Regions from separate parts of the Citricoccus sp. NR2 genome, predicted to be linked through region 1. Evidence: riboswitches for the same ligand, from Rfam matches in the RefSeq annotation. Region 1 holds a riboswitch; the other holds the start of a gene.
The links. Region 1 has a riboswitch for thiamine pyrophosphate ahead of O1A05_RS04315 (3-oxoacyl-ACP reductase). Riboswitches for the same ligand answer to the same signal wherever they lie in the genome.

Region 1 (7,742 bases):
AACTGGCCCAGCTGGCCGAGCGCGGCTGCCTCGACGCGTTCTTTCTGGCCGACGGGCAGGCGCTGGGGCCGGGCAGTGCGCCGGTGCGGTACTTCGATCCGCTGACCACGCTGGCGGCGGTGGCCCGGGCGACGGAGCGGATCGGGCTGGTGGCAACGATCTCCTCCACCTTCTGGACGCCGTTCCCGGCAGCGCGGATGCTCGCTAGCCTCGACCACCTCTCGGGTGGGCGCGCGGGGGTGAATGTGGTGACGTCGATGACGGACGCCGAAGCCCGGAATCACGGGATGGACCGCCTGCCGGGGCGCGAACAGCGGTACGCCCGGGCCGAGGAGTTTATCGTGGCCATGCAGGGATTGTGGGACTCCTGGGAGGACGGCGCGGTGCGGGCGGACCGGGACGGAGCCTACCTGGATGCCGCGCGAATTCACCCGGTGGACCACCGGGGACGCTACTTCGAGGTGGCCGGGCCGCTGACGGTGCCGCGTTCACCGCAGGGGCGGCCGGTGGTGCTGCAGGCCGGGGCCTCGGAGCCGGGGCGCGCGCTGGCGGCACGCTACTCGGAGGGGATCTACGCGGTGGCGTGGGATGCGCAGGCGGGCCGACGGTATCGGGCGGATCTGCGACGTCGTGTGGCCGCGGCAGGCCGGAACCCGGACGACGTCGTCGTGATGCCGGGCCTGGTGACCGAGGTAGCCTCCACCGAACGGGAGGCCAGGGCGCGGCGGGCCGAACTGGATGCGCTGCTGCCGGTGGCGGAATCGTTGCGTCAGCTGTCGTTCTTTGTGGGTCAGGATGCCTCCGACTGGGAGCTGGATGCGCCCGTGCCGGAGCTGCCGCCCGTGGAGGAATTCACGGGGCCGGTGGGCCGCTATGCCACGGTGCTGCGGATGATCGAGACCCGGCAGCCCACGGTGCGCGAGTTGTTGGGGTTGCTGGCGGCCGGGGGTGGGCACGCCACGCTGATAGGCACCCCGGAACAGGTGGCTGAGACGATGCTGAACTGGGTGGATTCCGGGGCGGCGGATGGGTTCAACCTGATGCCGCCCACCCTGCCGGGGTCGCTGGAGGACGTGGTGGAGCAGCTGGTGCCGGAACTGCAGCGCCGGGGTCGGTTCCGGCGCGAATACCGGGAGACCACGTTGCGTGAGCGGTGGAGTCGGGAGTGAGGCGGGCCGAGTGAGGGCAGGCTCGGCTCATTTCGGCACATAGGCCTGTCGCCGGATACCCTGGAGAGGTGAACCCCTTGAATTGGAACATGCCGCTGGTCTGGGTATGGCTGGCGCTGTTCTGCATTGTTTTCGCCCGGGCCGGGGCGACCTACGTGGTGGGCCGGCTGGTGCGCCGCGGTGCCGCGCGGTTTGAGCGCGCCGAGAAGTTGCTCGCTTCGCCGTCGTACCTCACGGCCGAAGCCCGGATTAATCGCTGGGGCGCCCCGGTGGTGGCGGTGAGTTTCCTGACGATCGGGTTCCAGACCCTGGCAAACCTCAGCGCGGGCGCCACTCGGATGTCGGCCTGGCGATACCTACCCGCACTGGTGGTCGGCGGCGCGGCGTGGGCGACCATCTACTCCACCATCGGATTCGTGGGGTTCGAGGCGGTCTCCCGGGCCTATGCGCGCTGGCCGGTGGGCACCGTGGTGTTCGGGGTGGCGGTGCTGGTGGCCCTGGTGCTGCTGGTGACCGTGCGCCGGTTGCGCCGTCCGGTGGGGTCGCTGGAACGTGCCGGTGCGGAGGTGTCCGACGCCGTCGAGTCACCCACGTGAGATCGGACACATCCGCAGGTGCCTGACCGTTAGACTGGCGTCATGAGTGACGCAGAGATGGCGGCATCCGTGACCCTGCGATCCATGGCGGAGATCGCCGAGCGGGCGGGAATTCCGCAGGACGCCCTGATCCCCTATGGTCGGCATGCCGCGAAGATCGACGTCGCGCGCCTGGGGGAGCTGGATGCGGCGGATAAGCCGGAGGCCTCCGTGGTGCTGTTGACCGCTATCAGTCCCACCCCGGCGGGCGAGGGCAAGACCACCGTGACGATCGGCCTGGCTGACGGGCTGCGCCGCACCGGCAGCAACGCCATGGTGGCGCTGCGCGAACCCTCGATGGGCCCGGTGTTCGGGATGAAGGGCGGGGCCACCGGTGGCGGGCGCGCGCAGGTGGCCCCGATGGACGCGATCAACCTGCACTTCACCGGGGACTTTCACGCCATCACCTCCGCCCACAACCTGCTGTGCGCGCTGATCGACAATCACCTCCACCACGGCAACGAGCTCGACCTGGATCCGCGCACCATCACCCTGCGCCGCGCCCTGGACGTGAACGACCGCTCCCTGCGCCAGGTGGTGAACGGGCTGGGCGGTCGGGCCTCGGGAGTGCCGCGCGAGACCGGTTTCGAAATCACGGTAGCCACCGAAACGATGGCGGCGTTTTGCCTCGCCGCCGACCTGGAGGACCTCACGGAGCGACTGGGTCGGATCATCATCGGGCGGACCCACGACGGCGAGGAGCGCACCGTGGCCGACCTGGGAGAGCAGGGCGCCCAGGGGGCTATGGCGGTGGTGCTGAAAGACGCGGTGCTGCCGAACCTGGTGCAGACCCTGGAGGCCACCCCGGCGGTGGTGCACGGCGGACCGTTTGCCAATATTGCGCATGGAGCGAATAGCATCATCGCGCTGAACACCGCCCGCCGGCTCGCCGACGTCGTCGTCACCGAAGCGGGGTTCGGGGCGGATCTGGGCGCGGAGAAGTTTATGCAGATCACCGGGCCGACCGCGGGCGCAATGCCCAACGCCGTCGTGGTGGTGGCCACCGTGCGCGCGCTGAAATTCAACGGGGGCATGGGATTGGCCACGCTGAACGATCCGGGCACGGCCGGCCTTGAGGAACACCTGGCCGCACTGGAGGCCGGAGTCGTCAATCTCGGCCGCCACGTGGAAAACATGCAACGCTTCGGGGCGCCGGTGGTGGTGGCCATCAACCGCTTCACCCAGGACGACGACGCCGAACTGGCTTGGCTGCAGGACTGGTGTCGGGACCAGGGGGTGGCCTGTGCGGTAACCGAGGTGTGGGCACACGGCGGGGCGGGGGCCGAGGAGCTCGCCGGGCACGTGCGCGCCGCCCTGGAGCAGGGGCGCACCGCCGAGGGGCTGTTCACGCCCGAGACCGGGGCGCGGGAGAGGATCGAGCGGATCGTCACCGAGATCTACGGTGGGGCCGGCGTGGAATACTCTGCGCTCGCGGCGCGGCAGCTGGCTGACCTGGAAGCTGCGGGTGAGGACCGGGTGCCGGTGTGCATGGCGAAAACCCCTTACTCGTTCTCCGATGACCCTGCACGGATGGGGGCGCCCGAGGGCTTCACCGTGAGCATCCGGGAACTGCGACGGCGACCGGGTGCGGGATTCCTGGTGGCGCTGACCGGGCAGATCCTTACCATGCCCGGGCTGCCGCGCCGTCCCGCCGCCGACGGGATGAGCGTCGTCGACGGTCAGATCTCGGGGCTGAGCTGACCCGCAGCTGCGGCTCGGTGTTTGCGCCGCAGCAGTAACCTGGCCGGCGCCCTTCCGCGCACTGGGCCTGGTGGCCTACAGTGGTGGGAAGTGACGCGGGGTGCCGCCGATCCTTGTGGGATCCGGGCGGCTGAGATAACACCCGTTGAACCTGATCCAGTTCGTACTGGCGAAGGGACGTCCACAGCGAGGTGTCGGTTTGCGCATCCCGGTGGTCTCTCTTGGCCACCGTCAGAAAGGCCCACCGTGACCTCAGCTACCGTCGCCTCTCCTCCCACCACCCCGGGCACTGCGTCCCGACCGGTTTCTGCCGCCCCTGACCTGAGTGACCGCATCGTCGTCGTCACCGGAGGCGCTCGCGGCCTGGGCCGCCACCTCACTGAGGCGTTTCTCGAAGCCGGAGCGCGGGTGGTGATCGGGTACCTTTCCAGCCGAGACGCCGCCGAGGAACTAGTGGCGCGGCACCCGGATCGAACCGTGGCCGTCCGGGCTGATGTGCGCCACCGTGACGAGGTGCAGGCCCTGGTGAGTGCCGGGCGTGAGCGGTTCGGGGTGCCGGTGAACGTCGTCGTCAACAATGCCCTGGTGAACTTCTCCTTCAACGGGGACGCGCGGCCCAGCGTCGAGCAGATCACCGGCGCGGATTTTGCCCGCCAGTACGAGGGCGCGGTGGAGGGTGCACTGCACCTGATCCAAGCGGCGCTGCCGGACTTTGAGGAGGCCGGGGAGGCGCGGGTGATCAATGTGGGTACGAATCTGGTGCAGAATCCGGTGGTGCCATACCACGACTACACTGCGGCGAAGGCGGGATTGTTGGCGCTGACCAGGACGTTTGCCGCCGAGTTGGGTCCGCGCGGGGTGCGGGTGAACATGGTTTCCGGCGGACTGCTGCGCAGCACGGATGCGTCGTCGGCCACTCCGGACGAGGTGTTCGACGCGATTGCCGCCGCCACGCCGCTGCGCGAGGTCACCACCCCCGCCCAGTTCGCCGACGCGGTGCTGTTCTTCGCCAGTGAGGGATCCCGGGCGGTCACCGGGCAGAACCTGGTGGTTGACGGCGGGCTGGTGATGAACTGATGACGACGTTTCCCGAACTGGATCTGCTCCGCGAACGGGCGCCGTTGGTCCAGTGCCTGACCAATACGGTGGTCCAACAGATCACCGCCAACGTGTTGCTGGCCGTGGGTGCGGCCCCGGCGATGGTGGCGCACCCGGTAGAGGCCCCCGAATTCGCGCGGGTGGCCGACGGGGTGCTGGTCAACCTCGGCACCATCTCCGATGCGACAGCCGACGCGATGCGTGCCGCGGTGGCTGCCGCCGGCGAGACCGAGACTCCCTGGGTGTTGGACCCGGTGGCGGTGGGTGGACTCAGCGTGCGCACCCGGCTGGCTCACGAGCTGGTGGAGGGGCGGCCGAGCGCGATCCGCGGCAACGCCTCGGAGATCCTGGCGCTGGCCGGGGCCGGTTCCGGGGGCCGCGGGGTGGATGCCACCGACGCCGTCGATACCGTGCTGGACTCCGCCCGGGCCCTGGCCGAGCGCACCGGGGCCGTGGTAGCGGTGTCCGGACCGAGTGACGCCATCGTCTCGCCGGGGCGGGTGAGCCAGGTGACCGGCGGGCACCCGGTGATGCAGCAGGTGATCGGCACCGGATGTTCCTTGGGCGCGGTGACGGCGGCGGCCCTGGGGGCCGTGCGTTTCGGAGTGGAGGTTCACTCCGATCACGACGCCGTGCTCGCCGCCCACGCCCTGCTCTCCGCGGCGGGCACCCTGGCGGCCGAGACCACTGTGCGCCCCGGTAGCTTCAGCGTGGCCTGGATGGATGCCCTCCACGAGCTCACTCCGGAACGGGTCGGCGAGCTGGTCACGGTGGAGGAGCGCGCATGAGCCCCCGCGAGCGGGCCGAGCGCGCCGCCGCCATCGACTGGTCGCTCTACCACGTCACCGACACCGGGTACTCCGGCGGCCCGGCCCGAGTGCCCGAGGTGGCGGCCGCGGCGGTGGCTGGGGGTGCGACCGTCATCCAGGTACGCGACAAAACCCTCGACGACGACGCCCTGATCCAGCTGGTGCGCGCCTGCCGGGTCCGCATCGTGGAGGAGGTGGGGGTGGCCCGTTTCGAACAGGTCCCCCTCTTCGTCAACGACCGGCTGGAGGTGGCCCGCGTCACCGGCTGCCACCTGCACGTGGGCCAGTCCGACGATTCCGTCGCCCGAGCCCGTGGCGTCCTCGGCGAGAAAGTGCTGATTGGGCTGTCCACTTCTTCGGCAGCTGAGGTGGACTCTGCTGCCCGGGCCGAGGGCGATGCCCGCCCGGATGTGATTGGCATTGGCCCCGTCTGGGTCACCGCCACTAAGCCCGACGCCGCCGAGCCTTTAGGGATCGATGGCCTGCGAGATCGGCTCCGGGTTCGCGACGCAGCCTGTTCCCAGCACCCCGAGGCGCCCGCACTGCCCGCGGTCGCCATTGGCGGCATTGACCGAGAGCGCGCCCGCTCGGTCGCGGCCACCGGAGTCGACGGGATCTGCGTGGTGTCCGCGATTGCTTCCGCGCCGAGCCCGCGTGTTGCCGCTGCTCGACTGCGCGAGGAGGTGGCATGCGCCCGCCCACAGCCTTGACCATTGCCGGCTCGGATTCCTCCGGGGGTGCGGGCATTCAAGCCGATCTGAAAACCTTCACGGCCCTGCGCGTGTACGGTGCCTCGGTGCTCACCGCGCTCACCGCGCAGAACACCCAGGGCGTGCAGCAGGTCATCCCGGTGGCCCCGGCCGACGTCGTCGCTCAACTCACCTCGGTGGTGGATGATGTGCCGATCGATGCCACGAAGATCGGCATGCTGGGCAGCCCGGAGGTGGTTGCCGCGTTGGCCGAACTGATAGCCCGTCGGCGTCAGGATCTGGGCACCCTGGTGGTTGACCCGGTGCTGGTGGCGACGTCTGGTGATGCGCTGACGTCGGACGATGCCGCCCATACCCTGCGCGAATTACTGCTGCCGCTGGCGGATGTGCTGACGCCGAATCTACCCGAAGCCGCCCGGTTGCTGGGCACCGAGCCCGCCGTGAACCGGGCACAGATGGTGGAACAGGGTCGGGCGCTGCACGAGCTGGGTGTGCCGGTGGTGGTGATGAAGGGCGGGCACCTTGCCGCGGCTCTTCACGACGACGCCGGCTCATCGGAGGTCACCGACGTGGTGGTGCACCGCGACGGCGTCACCGAACTGAGTAGCCCGCGAGTTACCACCCGCAACACGCACGGCACCGGCTGCACCCTGTCGTCAGCGATCGCCGCCCACGCCGGGCGCGCCTGCCATACCGGGGGCCGACTCGAGGTGCCGGAATGGGTGGACGCGGTGCGCGCCGGACGCGACTACCTGCACGAGGCGCTGGTGGCCGCCGCGGACTGGCAACTGCCGGTGGCTCCGGAGACCGGTCACGGCCCGGTGAACCACCTGCACGCGATCAGCGCTCGATCTCCCCGCGAATGAAGGCTTCCACCAGCTCGTGCGCTTCCTGGTCGTGGTGCTGCACGGGCGGGGACTTCATGAAGTAGGACGACGCCGAGAGGATCGGACCGCCGACGCCACGGTCGGCGGCGATCTTCGCGGCGCGCACGGCGTCGATAATCACGCCGGCCGAATTCGGGGAGTCCCACACCTCGAGCTTGTATTCCAGCGAGACGGGGGCGTCGCCGAAGTTCCGGCCCTCCAGGCGCACGAACGCCCACTTGCGGTCGTCCAGCCAGGCCACGTAGTCGGACGGGCCGATGTGGACGTCGTCGTCGGCCAGTTCGGCGCGCACATTCGAGGTGACAGCCTGGGTCTTGGAGATCTTCTTGGACTCCAGGCGCTCGCGCTCGAGCATGTTCTTGAAGTCCATGTTGCCGCCTACGTTGAGCTGGTAGGTGCGGTCCACGGTCACGCCGCGGGACTCGAACAGCGCAGCCATGGTGCGGTGGGTAATGGTGGCGCCGATCTGGGACTTGATGTCGTCGCCTACGATCGGCACGCCAGCGTCGGTGAACTTCTGCGCCCACTCCGGGGTGCCGGCAATGAACACGGGCAGAGCGTTGACGAAGGCGACCTTCGCATCAATAGCAGCCTGTGCGTAGTGCTTAGCGGCCTGCTCTGAACCCACGGGCAGGTAGCAGACCAACACGTCCACCTGGCGCTCACGCAGCACCTCGGCGACGTCGACGGGCTCGGCGTCGGACTCCTCGATGGTCTCGCGGTAGTACTTGCC
Region 2 (7,742 bases), 410 kb from region 1:
CGCCTTGGGCTGGGCGCGCAGACGAGAACGGGCGTCGTCGTCGTTGAGCGTGGAGAGTAGCGCCAGGCCGCTGGCCGTGCTGAGGAGATCGACCGTTTGGCCGGAATCCGGATCGTAGCGTAGGGCGTGTTTGGAGCCCTGTGCCTTGGTGATCCAGATGAGCTCATCCTCGTCCAGGACGCTCATCCTGGCCAGCTCGCCGGCCTGCTCAGCCAACCGAGTGAGGACGGGCTGTGCCAGATCGACCAGTGGCACCTGAGAGAGGTGGCGCTGGGTGATCGAGACCAGTTTCATGGACAGCCGGTAGCGTTCCGTCACGTGATCCTGATGTACGTAGCCCAGGCCGATCAGGTCTGCCAAAATACGGTGGGCCGCGGATTTCGGCAGGTCCAGCTCGGTGGCCAACACCATGAGCGGCACCCCATCGGCTTCGCCAGCAAGGCGCTCGATCACAGCCATCGATCGGGAGAGGGCAAGGTTCACGGTGTGCTCCTAGGGTTGGTGGCTACCGGGAAAACACCTTCCTGGAACCTTGTTCCAGGAAGGTGTTCCTATCGTACCGGAGTTCAGCGGATAAAGCCTCAGAGCCCAGTTTGGTTGACCCCATAGACTGCCTGCTCCTGGGTGTACCCCTCGAAAACGAGCTGGTCGATCAGCCCCTGGCGCGAGAATCCCGTGACATCCAGGTAATTTTCGGCAGCTTTCGCGGCCTGCTCGTTCCAGTCCACGGTGACTTGGTCGACGGCCCACGTGGCATCCGCGGTGGAGAAATTCTCGAACTCCAGCTGATCGATCAGCCCGCTGCGGGAAAAAGGCATAAAGTCCAGGTAGCTCTCGGCGGAACGCAGGGCATTTTGCTGGCTCACGGTACCGGCGTTGGCTTCCGCCTCTGCGGCTGCTTCAGCCTCGGCCTGACATGATGCCATCCTTCGTGCGAGTCTCGGGAAGCGAGAGGTGGAGAGTGAGTGATCGCTTCGGCGATCACTCACAACCTAGCCGCGAGGACGGACATTGAAGATGGTAAGGGCGCGGGTTCGTCGGTGTGACTCCCACTCGGACTGACCAGCATGTGTCTTGATCGTGATGTGTCCACCGGCCCCGCCGCCTCGAAAGGACTCTGAGAGTGGGACTGACATCGCGGTGTCTGGCGAGGAGGATGGGATCATAAGGCCTCCGGTGTGGCCCAGCACTAGGACTGAACCGCTGTTTCCCGCTCGTGATCTGCCCACCGGATACAGGGGCCTTACATGGAGGTGATCCAGCCGGACGGACATGACCTCATAGGAGCCTGGTGGTCCCGGCCTCGTCAATGTCTTGTCTGCCCGTCCGGCCGGAGCCTTCCCAAGGTTGAACACAACGAGAAAGGCAGTTCCATCATGGCAAGTTCCGCACTGGATGTATACGCCGGGGTTGATACCCATGCCGAGACACACCACGTAGCCGTGATCGACGGGTTGGGACGCCGACTCGGTGACACCGAGTTCCCCACCACGGTTCTCGGTTACCAGCAGCTCTTGGCTTTCGTGGGTGAGTTCGGGACGGTCCAACGTATCGGTGTGGAGGGAACTGCCTCGTATGGGGCCGGGCTCACCGCCTATCTGCGGGCCGAGCGGATCGTGGTGCGAGAAGTCATCCGCCCCAGCCGGGCAGCCCGCCGCAACGGCAAGTCCGACCCCATCGATGCTTATGCGGCGGCCCGGAGCGTCGCAGCTAACGACGACCTGCCGATCCCGAAGCTGCTGGATGGCGAGGTCGAGCAGATCAGGGTCACACTCCGAGCCCGCAGCAGTGCCATTAAGGCCCGCAACGTGGCCATGGTCCAGATCAAGGACTTCCTCACCACCGCACCAGCCCGGGTACGAGAGGCTTACCGGTACTTGTCTGATGAGGAACTCATCGAGGTACTGGCCGCTAGTCGTCCGCAATCAGATCAGACGCTGAAGCGGGTGTTGCGTCGATTGGCGCGGCGCTATGAATACCTCGGTGAGGAAATTGATCAGGCGGTCGAGGAGCTGGAGGTGCTGACGGTTCGGGTGGCTCCGGAGCTCACTCAGGCTCGAGCGATCGGTACGATCACCGCGGCCCAGTTACTTGTCACTGCCGGGGCTAATCCGGAACGGGTCAAGTCCAAGGCTGCTTTCGCAGCATTGTGTGGTGTGAGTCCGATCTCGGCTTCTTCCGGTAAGACACAGCGTCACCGCCTCAACCGAGGCGGGGATCGGCAAGCGAATTGGGCGTTGCACCGGATCGTGATGGTCAGGATGGGCAACGATGAACGTACTCGTCGCTATGTTGAACGCCGCACCGCTGAGGGAAAGGGAACCAGGGAGATCATGCGATGTCTGAAGAGATATGTGGCTAACGAGGTCTACACATTGATTCTTGACCCTGATCAAGTCCCGCCCTCAGACGACCTTCGCCCACTGCGGCATCAGCAACATTTGACCCTGACACAGGTCGCTGATCACTTCGATACTTCGCCGGGGAAGATCTCCCGGATCGAACGCGGCCAAAGCCGAGATGATCACTTCACAAAGCAGTACCGAAAGTACCTCCTACAAACGCTTTGACACCATATAGGAGCATCACGATAAGCGGGGCTACCCCAGGAGCAGGTGGGCCAGCGTGTAGATGGTCACCCCGGCCAGGGCGCCGACGATGGAGCCATTGATGCGGATGAACTGCAGGTCGCGACCGGCGAAGAGCTCGATGGTGCGAGCGGCCTGTTTGCCGTCCCAGCGGTGGATGGTCTCGCCGATGATGTCGACCAGCACGGGGCCGTAGTTGTTGGCCGCCCAGTGTGCTGCCTGTTGCACCATGGTGTCGACGCGCTCGGCCAGTTGGGCGTCGGTCTGCAGGCGCACGCCCAGATCGCGGATCGCGCTGACCAGGGCGTGGTGCAGGTCCGAGGTTGGGCTGGCCAACTGCTCCAACAGTCCAGCCTTCGCCGTCGCCCAGGCCTGCGAGGCCAGCTCGGCCAGGCGCGGATCGTTAAAGAGAGAGACCTTCAGCTCCTCCACCTTGGCGCGCAGGTCGGCGTCGTCGGTCAGATCCGCGGCGAAACCGTGCAACCAGGTGTCTACGGAGCGGCGTAGCTCATGGTGCTCATCACGCTTCACCGCGCGCAGGTAATTCAGTGCCTCGGTGTGGATACGCTCGCCGAGTTTGCGGTCCACGACGTCGGGAATCCACTGCGGGGACCGGGAACGCACCGCGGAAATGAACAGATCCTGATTGGCCCGCACCCAGTCGGTGGCGCGGTCCAGGGCCAGCTCGAAAGCGGGGCGGTGGTGGCCGGCGTCGATCACATTTTGCAGCAATGCAGACAGGGTGGGCGACCATTCGGGGGCCACCACGTGATCGCGGACCAGGGTGGAGATCACATCCTGGACGACGTCGTCGTCGGTCGCACGCAGCACCCCGGAGGCGGCCTGTGCGGCCTCGGCGCCCACCCGCGTCGAGTTCTCCTCGGTAGACAACCAGCCGCCCACCTTCTCGGCGAGGCGCAGGCTGGAGAGGCGCTCATCCATCACCTCGGATTCCAGGAAATTCTGCTGGAAGAACGATCCTAAAGACTCGCCGAGCTGGTCTTTCTTCCGCGGAATGATGGCGGTGTGCGGGATGGGCAGGCCCATCGGGTGGCGGAACAGAGCGGTGACGGCGAACCAGTCGGCCAGGGCGCCCACCATGCCGCCCTCCGCGCCCGCGCGCACGTACCCCAGCCACGGGTAACGGTCCTCGTAGATGAAGGCGATCACGAAAATCACGGCGAGGACGACGAGGACCGAGGTGGCGACGAGTTTCATCCGCTTCAGGGCGGCGGCGCGCTGCTCATCGGTGACGGCGGCGCCGGAGGCAAGGGCAGGCGCGGGAGAACCCGTGGCGGGCGACGCGGGGGTGAGGGTCATGCGTCCAGGATAGTGGCCGGGCGGGTGTGGGCGCGGGTACGCCCCGGGTCCGGGCGGAGGCTCGGTGATGCAGACATTCCGCCCTATGTTGTGATGCAGGGCACTTTTACCTCACTTTTACCTCACTTTTACCGGCGCAGAGCGAGCTCCACGGTGGCGGCGGCAATGGCTTGCTCCTCATCGGTGGGCGCGACGACGACGGGGATCCGGGACTCTGGCGTGGAAATGGTACGCACCGCATCCGAGCGCTGCGTATTCGCCTCCGCACTGTACTCCACGCCCAGGGCGCCGAGACGATCCAGCACCCGGGCGCGGAACGGTGCGGCGTTCTCCCCAATGCCGGCGGTAAACACGATCGCCTGCGCGCCGTCGACCGCCACATGGTAACCACCGATGTACTTCGCCAGCCGATAAGACGCCACCTGCAACCCGGCCTCGGCCTCCCGGTCGCCGGACTCCGCTGCCTCCAGCACCTGCCGCATATCCGTGTGCCCGGTCATGCCCAGCAGCCCGGATTCCTGGTTCAGCACCCGATCGATCTCCTCCACCGTGTAGCCGTGCGCGCTGCACAGGTGCGCGACGATCGAGGGGTCCAGGTCACCCGATCGGGTGCCCATCACCAGCCCGGCCAGCGGCGTGTATCCCATGGAGGTGTCCACGGAGCGCCCGTCGCGGATCGCCGTCGCCGAGGCACCGTTGCCCAGGTGCAGGATGATCCCGCGGAACTCCTCGCGGGGAATGTTCAGGTGCTCGGCGGTCAGCCCGGTCACCAGGTCGTGGCTGGTGCCGTGGAACCCGTAGCGGCGGATCCCGTAGTCGGTGTACCACGTGGTGGGCACGGCGTACTGCCAGGCCTGCCTCGGCATGGTCTGGTGGAACGAGGTATCGAACACCACCACCTGCGGCAGGTCCGGCCACTGGGCGCTCAGGGCGCGCAGCCCCTGCGCCGCCGGAGGGTTGTGCAGTGGGGCCAACGGGGCCAGCCGGTCGATAGCGCGAATCACTTCGGGCGTCACCAGGGCCGGGGCCGAGAAGCGTTCGCCGCCGTGCACCACCCGGTGGCCCGCGGCGTCGATGCTGCGTCCGTCCAGCACGTCCTCCAGTTCGGCGGCGACGTGCTCGAGGGCCTGGGCGTGGTCGGTGATAGCGGATCCGGGCTGGCCGATGCGTTCGATGAGTCCCTTCCCCACCACCGGTTCTGCCGTATCGACGCCGTCGTCGGTGAGCTCACGCAGCTGGTATTTCAACGACGACGAACCGGAATTGATGACGAGAATCAGCATGGCGCTCCTTGAGGGGGTCGGGCGGACCGGCCGGGCCGGGTGGGTGTCTGGCACCAGTGTAGGGCGGGAAGCGCTGCGCTACACTGGGCCGCGGACACGGGGTGCGCGAAGGGCGCTGAGATCACACCCGTGGAACCTGATCTAGCTCGAACTAGCGAAGGGATGTCCGCATGACTTCCGTTTCTGACCCCGTTTCTGCCCCGGTTTCTGACCCGGGGCTATCGCACCCGGCCCTGCGCGCGGGGGTGGTGGGTAATGGGATCGACAATATCCACGTCTTTCTCCCCGTGACGGCGCTGGCCCCGGCCATGCTGGTGCTCGCCGGCCCCGGGGCCGCAGCCTCCACCGGCGCGCTGATTATGGTGGCCATGCTGCTGGGCCGGCCCCTCGGCGGGATCATTTTCGGTCGGATTTCCGACCGGCTCGGCCGCACCCGCACCACCCGGATCGCCATCGCCGGTACCGCAGCCTGCGCGCTCGCCATCGCGGTGATGCCCACCCACGAGCTACTCGGCCCGGGCACGGTGGCGCTGATTCTGGCGCTGCGGTTTATCGGCGGCATTTTTGTGGCGGGTGAATATTCTGCCGCGATTCCGCTGGCCATGGAGTGGTCGTCGGGGCGGCGTCGCGGACTAATGAGCGGCCTGATTCTGTCGATGGCGCCCTGGGCGCAGGCCACGATTGCGTTTTCGGTGGCGGGGCTGCTCGCGGTGCTCGGCCCGGACCAGTACGCAGCGTGGGGGTGGCGGCTGCTGTTCGGCATCGGTGCCGGACTGTCCATCGGGATGCTGATTTACTACCGCCGTCATGTGGTGGATGCCCCGGTGTTCCACCGCCACGCTCATCAGGTGCGCGCTACGGAGACGGGGAACCAGGGCACGGCGCCGAACACCGGGAGAACCGGGATGCGGGCGCTGCTAATGGGCCGGTGGGCGGGTGCTTTTTGGCAGGTGTTCGTGATGATGACCGGGCTCTGGCTGCTCACCGACACCACGGTGCTGTTGCTCACGGAGCGATTGTCTACCGATTCGGGGCTGAACCCGACGGCGGTGCCCGTGGTGATGGGGCTGGCCTCGGTGGCGCAGGCGATCGTGATGGCGGTGGCCGGGCACCTCTCCACCGGGGTGGGTCGGCGCACCCTGTTCCTGTGCTGGGGCGCGGTGGCAGCCGTGGTCGGGCCGGGACTGTGGTGGCTCACCGTGCACGCTGCATCGTGGGAAATGGCGGCGGCCGGGGCGGCCGTGCTGCAGGTAGTCACCGTGTCGGCGTATGGGCCGGTGGCTGCGTATCTGTCCGAGCGGTTCCCCACTGCGGTGCGCTCCACCGGGTACGGTGCCGGCTACAGTCTCTCGTTGGTGCTGCCGGCGCTGTACCCGTTTTACCTGCCGTGGCTGGAGCCGCTGCTGGGCCGCCACGGATCGGTGATGGCGCTGTTGAGTCTGGGCGGGGTGTTGCTGATGATCGGTGCCGCACTCGGGCCGCGGCTGGGACCGGGCGAGCTGGACGATGATCTCGATGCCGTCGCCTATCGCAGTGCTGGACTGGCTGGACCGGCTGCTCAGCCTTCGCCGCGGATGGCGTCCAGGGGTGAGCCCAGCATCAGCAACACCACGTAGACCACCACCACCGCGGCCAGGGCCACCACACCGCTGAGCACCGGGTGGGTGAGCACGACTCGCATCAATCGGTCATGCCACGTGCGGTCGCGCGGATCCTCGGTGGCGGTGCGCCGCCACGCGCCGTCGAGCAGTCCGCGTCGGGTCAGCCACCGTTCCATGGGCACTGTGGCGTAGGGGACGACGGCGCTGCCGATCGCCAGCACGGATACCTTCGGGCTCCAGCGCAGGTTTTTGGAAACCAGTACCGCGGTGGTCGCATAGGAGAGGAACACGAAACCGTGAATGCCGCCGCCGAGGGTGACCGCGAGGTCCCATCCCAGGCTCGCGCGCAGAATCAGCCCCGCGATCAGCAAGGTCCAGGAGCCCGCCTCGGCGATGGCTAGGGTGCGGAACAGGGTGTGCGGCGTGCGAAACACGGGACTCCTCATCGGTGCGGCGACGGTATAGCGGCGGTGCTGTGACGTCCCGGCAAGTCTACGGTTCCGGGGTTTGCGCGCTCGCATCGATCCCGCCCCTGTTCGCGCAGAGCCAGAACCCGGCTGTACTGGCCCCGACTCATCCGGACTCATCCGGTTTTGCTTCGGCTCCGAACCCCTGATGACAGTACCGGTGGTGCACTGCACTAGGGTGAGAGGATGAGCGACCCCGTGAACGAGCGACTCCGGGAGCTGTTGGCGCAGTGCGCCGACGGCAACCAGGACGCGTTCCGGGCGCTCTACGATCATCTGGCCCCGGTGGTGTTCGGTGTGGCGCTGCGGGTGCTGCGCGATCGCAGCCTGGCGGAGGAAACTGCGCAGGAGGTGCTGCTCGCGGTGTGGCGTACCGCCGACCGGTTCGATCCGGCGCGCGGCTCCGTGCTGGGCTGGGCGTCGACGATGAGCCACCGGCGTTCCGTCGACGTCGTGCGTTCCGTGCAGGCGCAGCGGCGTAGG

Region 2: linked by a shared signal. The riboswitch ahead of O1A05_RS02460 (MFS transporter) and the one ahead of O1A05_RS04315 (3-oxoacyl-ACP reductase) in region 1 are both predicted to bind thiamine pyrophosphate.

The regions. Positions count from the first base shown of each region.
Region 1 is NZ_CP115154.1:930,315-938,056, forward strand. Features, by position in the region: gene O1A05_RS04300 (NtaA/DmoA family FMN-dependent monooxygenase) at 1-1,169, shown strand, start outside; gene O1A05_RS04305 (DedA family protein) at 1,238-1,765, shown strand; gene O1A05_RS04310 (formate--tetrahydrofolate ligase) at 1,808-3,505, shown strand; TPP riboswitch at 3,592-3,700, shown strand; gene O1A05_RS04315 (3-oxoacyl-ACP reductase) at 3,752-4,582, shown strand; gene thiM (hydroxyethylthiazole kinase) at 4,582-5,391, shown strand; gene thiE (thiamine phosphate synthase) at 5,388-6,122, shown strand; gene thiD (bifunctional hydroxymethylpyrimidine kinase/phosphomethylpyrimidine kinase) at 6,101-6,988, shown strand; gene O1A05_RS04335 (inositol-3-phosphate synthase) at 6,963-7,742, opposite strand, start outside.
Region 2 is NZ_CP115154.1:524,274-532,015, reverse strand. Features, by position in the region: gene O1A05_RS02485 (IclR family transcriptional regulator) at 1-483, opposite strand, end outside; gene O1A05_RS02480 (Ltp family lipoprotein) at 582-926, opposite strand; partial or broken gene O1A05_RS02475 (IS110 family transposase) at 1,374-2,381, shown strand; gene O1A05_RS02470 (DUF445 domain-containing protein) at 2,601-3,908, opposite strand; gene O1A05_RS02465 (acetate/propionate family kinase) at 4,037-5,191, opposite strand; TPP riboswitch at 5,279-5,371, shown strand; gene O1A05_RS02460 (MFS transporter) at 5,362-6,807, shown strand; gene O1A05_RS02455 (DUF3817 domain-containing protein) at 6,750-7,226, opposite strand; gene O1A05_RS02450 (sigma-70 family RNA polymerase sigma factor) at 7,446-7,742, shown strand, end outside.